2 regions of the Cellulosimicrobium sp. BMG9.22 genome follow, and region 1 is predicted to be linked to the other one. Evidence: predicted binding sites of a transcription regulator. Region 1 holds the regulator's gene; the other holds the start of a gene.

Region 1 (2,448 bases):
GGCCGTGACCGAGCGCCGCGACGTCACGCCCGCGGCGGAACGCCTCGGTCGCGCACGCGGGGAGGCGGGCGTCGGGATCGGCGAGGCGATCGACGACGTCGCGTGCCTGTACCGCGCGCAGACCCGCGAACCGGACCTGGCGCTGCTGCGCGCCGTCGCGGTCGGGTGGACCGAGGGCTACGAGTCGATGCCGCTGACTCCCGAGGTGGTCGACCCGGGGTCCGGGCTCGCGACCACGCAGTACCTCGTGCAGCGGCTGCGCGAGACCTACGGGGCAGCGCAGCGCGCGGGGGTCCGGCCGGCGGACACGCACGGCCTGCTGGTCGTCGACGTCGCGCTCGACGAGCTCACCGGGTGGCAACGCTTCGCCCGCTCCGCCGCGATGGGTCGGGCTCTCACCCAGACGTTCGGCGAGGGGCACCCGATGGCCTCGCTCGGCAACGGGCTCTTCGTGGTCCTGGGCGAGCGCAGCTCCGACGACGACGCGCTCCGGTCGGAGCTGCGGCACCGGATCGACCGGACGGGTCTCGCGCTGGGCGTCACGGCGATCCTGCGCCGCCCGCCGCGCCTGTGGTTCGAACCCCTCCCCGGGACCCACGCGGCCGTCGTCGACCTCATCCACACCCTGGAGCGTTGACGCGCCCGGATCGCGCACGTCCCGGCACGACGAACGCCCCGTCCCGCGCGGGCGAGCGCGCGGGCAGGGGCGTCGTCGGGCGTCGTCGTGTGAAGGGTCAGCGCGGCGTGAAGGTCAGGCAGTCCGCGCTGACCTCGCTCGACGGCCCCGCACCCACGCGGATCGACGGCGCCGAGCACTCGAGTGACTCGTTGTGGACGCACTCCGTGCGCTGGCAGGCACCGACGTGCGCGAGGACCTTCTCGAGCCCGCCCTTGGTGCCCAGCGGGATGAACGTGGCGCACTCGGCGTCGCCCACGTGACCGGCGATGGTCACGGCACCGGCGTGGCACCCGTGGTCGTGGTTGTAACCGCACCCGTCGATCGAACACTCGACGACCTGGGGCATCTCCATGAGGCTGCTCATCGCGATCTCCTGTCTGCACGGACCCGGGGGGCTGGGCTCACCTCCACGGTATTCCCGGGATTGCACGTTGTATAGCAAGGAAGGCCTGGCTAAGAAATGCGCGAATGAATGGTAATTAGCGCATGCCATTCTTGCGGAATGATCTGAGGGACCAGAAGACCGCGTCAGTCCGCAGGACCCGCCGGCCTCCAGATGACGAGCGCGCGCGCCTCGGAGTGCTCGACGTACGTCTCGCGCAGTGCCTCCTCGACGCCGCGCCGCACGCTGCGCCCACGCGGCACGACGACGACGTCGCCGCTCGCCGCCGCCGCGAACACGCGCCCGCCGGGCTCGACCCGCGCGGAGAGCGCCTCGATGCGCCGCTCGAGCCGTTCGACCTGGGACTCCAGGGCGAGGATGCGCTGGATGCCCGCGAGGTTGATGCCCTCGTCGTGGCTGAGCCTCTGGACCTCGAGCAGCTTGGCGACGTCGCGCAACGAGTAGCGCCGCCCACGCCCGGCGGTGCGGCGCGGCACGACGAGGCCCAGGCGGTCGTACTGGCGCAGCGTCTGCGGGTGCATGCCCGCGAGCGCTGCCGCCTGGGAGATGACGAGGACGGGCGCGTCCTGGTCGACGTCCGCCACGTCGCTCACTCCGCCGCCTGGCGGGCCAGGTCTGCGCGCACGTCCTCGCCGTCCGTCTCGGCGGCGAACGTCTCGACCGCCTCGCGCGCCGCCTTGGAGAGCTTCTGCGGCACCGCGACCTGGACGGTGACGAGCAGGTCGCCGGTCGCCTTCGCGGTCTGCACACCACGGCCCTTGACGCGCAGGGTGCGGCCCGAGGGCGTTCCGGCGGGCACCTTGACGCGCACGGTCGAGCCGTCCAGAGTCGGCACGCTGATGGTCGCCCCGAGCGCGGCCTCGGCGAACGTCACGGGGACGGTCACGCGCAGGTTGGCGCCGTCCGCCGCGAACACCGGGTGCGGCGTCACGTGGACGGTGACGACGAGGTCGCCGGCGGGACCGCCGGCCATGCCCGGACGGCCCTTGCCGCGCAGGCGGATCTTCTGGCCGTCGCGCACGCCGGGCGGGATGCGCGTGGTGACGTTCCGGCCGTCGACGGTGAACGTGACGGTCGACCCCTCGACCGCCTGGCGGAAGGGGAGCGTCGTGCTCGCGGCGACGTCGGACCCGGCGCGCGGCCGGGGGCCGCCACCGAACTGCTGGCCCGCGCCGGCGCCGCCGAACATGGAGCCGAGGATGTCCTCGAACCCGCCTGCTCCCTGGCCGCCCGTGGAGTAGCGCACGCGCGTACCGCCCGGACCGCCGCCGCCGCCGAACATGCCGCCGAACAGGTCCTCGAAGCCCGCTCCCCCGGCGCCGCCGGGCCCTGCGGAGAAGCGCGCGCCGCCACCGGCCATCGCGCG
Region 2 (2,448 bases), on a different contig from region 1:
GCCGGGTCCTTCTCGACGTGCTCGCGGTACTCGTCGAGCGTCGTCGCGCCGACGAGGCGCAGCTCGCCGCGGGCCAGCATGGGCTTGAGCATGTTGCCGGCGTCCATCGCGCCTTCTCCGCCGGCACCGGCCCCCACCACCGTGTGCAGCTCGTCGATGAACGTGACGACCTCGCCGTCGGAGGACCGGATCTCCTCCAGGACGGCCTTGAGCCGCTCCTCGAACTCACCGCGGTACTTCGCGCCCGCGACCATGCTCGCGAGGTCGAGCGACACGAGGCGCTTGCCCTGCAGCGACGTCGGCACGTCGCCCGCGACGATGCGCTGCGCGAGACCCTCGACGACAGCCGTCTTGCCGACGCCCGGCTCGCCGATGAGGACGGGGTTGTTCTTCGTGCGGCGGCTCAGCACCTGCACCACGCGCCGGATCTCCGAGTCGCGCCCGATGACCGGGTCGAGCTTGCCCTCGGCGGCCACGGCCGTGAGGTCGGTGCCGTACTGCTCGAGCGCCTTGTACGTGCCCTCGGGGTTCGGGCTCGTCACGCGCGCGCTCCCGCGGACGGCGGGCAGCGCCGACCGCAGCGCGTCGGCGGTCGCGCCGGCCTGCTGGAGGATCGTCGCCGCCTGCGACGACCCGGCGGCGATGCCGAGGAGCAGGTGCTCCGTCGACACGTACTCGTCACCGAGGCCCTGCGCCTCCTTGGACGCGTTCTCGAGGACGACGGACAGGGCGCGCGACGGCGTCGGCTGCGCGACGGCGGACCCGCTCGCCGTGGGCAGCGCGACGAGCGCCGCGCGGACCTTCTGCCCGATCGCCTGCTTGTCCGCACCGACCGCGTCGAGCAGGCCGACGGCGACCCCGCCGTCCTGCGTGAGCAGCGCGGCGAGGAGGTGGGTGGGCTCGAGCTGGGGGTTGCCGGCGGCCGACGCGGTCTGGATCGCCTCGCCGATCGCCTGCTGCGACATCGTCGTGAACTTCGTCTCCATCAGTGCTCCGGGTGCTCGAAAGTCTGGTCTGACCAGTGGAACGACTCCGAAGTTGAGTGTATTCCGCTCAACTTCGATCCGTCAGCCTCGGACGCGTCGACGAGACGTGCTGCCGAACCTGGGGTTGTGGGCCGTTCCGGTGTCCGATCCGGGGACAACCCCGGGTTCGGCGCGTACGGCGTCGCCCGACCGGATGAACTCCCGCCGCATTCCGTCTCAAATCGGCATCGAACCTCGCTTCGGGCACTGATCCGCGACATGCTGGGCGGGTGACCTCTCCCGCCCTGCGCAGACGACTCGGCCTCAGCGCCCTCTTCGCCACCCTCGCACTGTTCCTCGCCGGGTGCATGAAGATCGACATGAGCTTCACCCTCAACGAGGACGACACGGCCGACGGCAGCGTCATCATGGCGATCTCCGACGAGACCGCGGAGGCGCTCGGTCAGGACCCGCAGGCGCTGTGGGACCAGCTCGGTTCCGAGGCGGAGGGCTCGCTGCCCCCGGGGGCGACGCAGGAGCCGTACGCCGAGGACGGGTACACCGGCACCCGCCTCACCTACACGGACCAGCCGGTCTCCGAGATGTCGACCGGCGGCGCCGACGAGCTGTCGATCGCGCGCGAGGGCGACGAGTTCGTCGTCTCCGGATCGATGGACATGTCCGACGCGGAGTTGGGTCTCGACGGCGCCGACCCCGAGTCCGAGTCCGACGAGATGACCCGCCAGATGATGGAGGGCTTCGAGGTCGTCATCGCGATCACCTTCCCCGGCGAGATCACGGAGACCAACGGCGAGGTCGACGGGAACACGGTCACCTGGCGTCCTACGGTCGGCGAGGTCACCGAGCTCTCCGCCCGCGGCTCGGCCATCGCCGACGGATCCGCGGGGAGCGAGTCGACGGACGGGTCGACCGACGGCACGACGGACGAGGGCACCGACGACGGCACGACCGGCACCACCGACAGCGCGGACTCAGGTTCCGGCTCCGAGTCGGGCTTCCCCTGGTGGGTCCTCTTCCTCGTCGGCGGGATCCTGCTGCTCGGCATCATCGGCCTCGTGCTGTGGCTCGTGCTCCGGTCGAAGCCGGCGCACGACGATCAGGCGAACGCGTTCCAGCAGGGCGCCTACCCGGCGCAGCCCGGCCAGCAGGGTCCCTACGGCGTTCCGGGCCAGCCCCAGCAGGGCCAGTACCCCGGTCAGCAGGGTCAGCCGGGTCAGTACCCCGGTCAGCAGGGCCAGCCGGGTCAGTACCCCGGTCAGCAGGGTGGGTATCCCGGTCAGCAGGGGCAGTACCCCGGTCAGCAGGGGCAGTACCCCGGTCAGCACGGCCAGCCGGGCGGCCCTCAGTCGTACGGCGCACAGCAGCCCGGCCAGCCCGGGGCCCAGCCGCCCGCGCCGCCGCAGCAGCAGAGCGGCTACCCGGGAGCGGCGGCGCCGTTCGCCCCTCCCGGCGCGCCGCAGCC

The links. Region 1 encodes HspR, which represses chaperone genes until heat shock. Its sites were predicted from a motif close to AAGTTGAGTCNNNNNGACTCAACTT; they were not measured.
Region 2: clpB (ATP-dependent chaperone ClpB) is a predicted target of HspR. The motif match lies at 1,036-1,060, and genes of this name have one in related genera.

The regions. Positions count from the first base shown of each region.
Region 1 is NZ_JBZGBY010000013.1:20,458-22,905, reverse strand. It holds gene AC4H2H_RS10620 (hypothetical protein) at 1-637, shown strand, start outside; gene AC4H2H_RS10615 (DUF1540 domain-containing protein) at 735-1,043, opposite strand; gene AC4H2H_RS10610 (heat shock protein transcriptional repressor HspR) at 1,208-1,603, opposite strand; gene AC4H2H_RS10605 (DnaJ C-terminal domain-containing protein) at 1,672-2,448, opposite strand, start outside.
Region 2 is NZ_JBZGBY010000004.1:106,145-108,592, reverse strand. It holds gene clpB (ATP-dependent chaperone ClpB) at 1-986, opposite strand, end outside; gene AC4H2H_RS04650 (LppM family (lipo)protein) at 1,256-2,448, shown strand, end outside.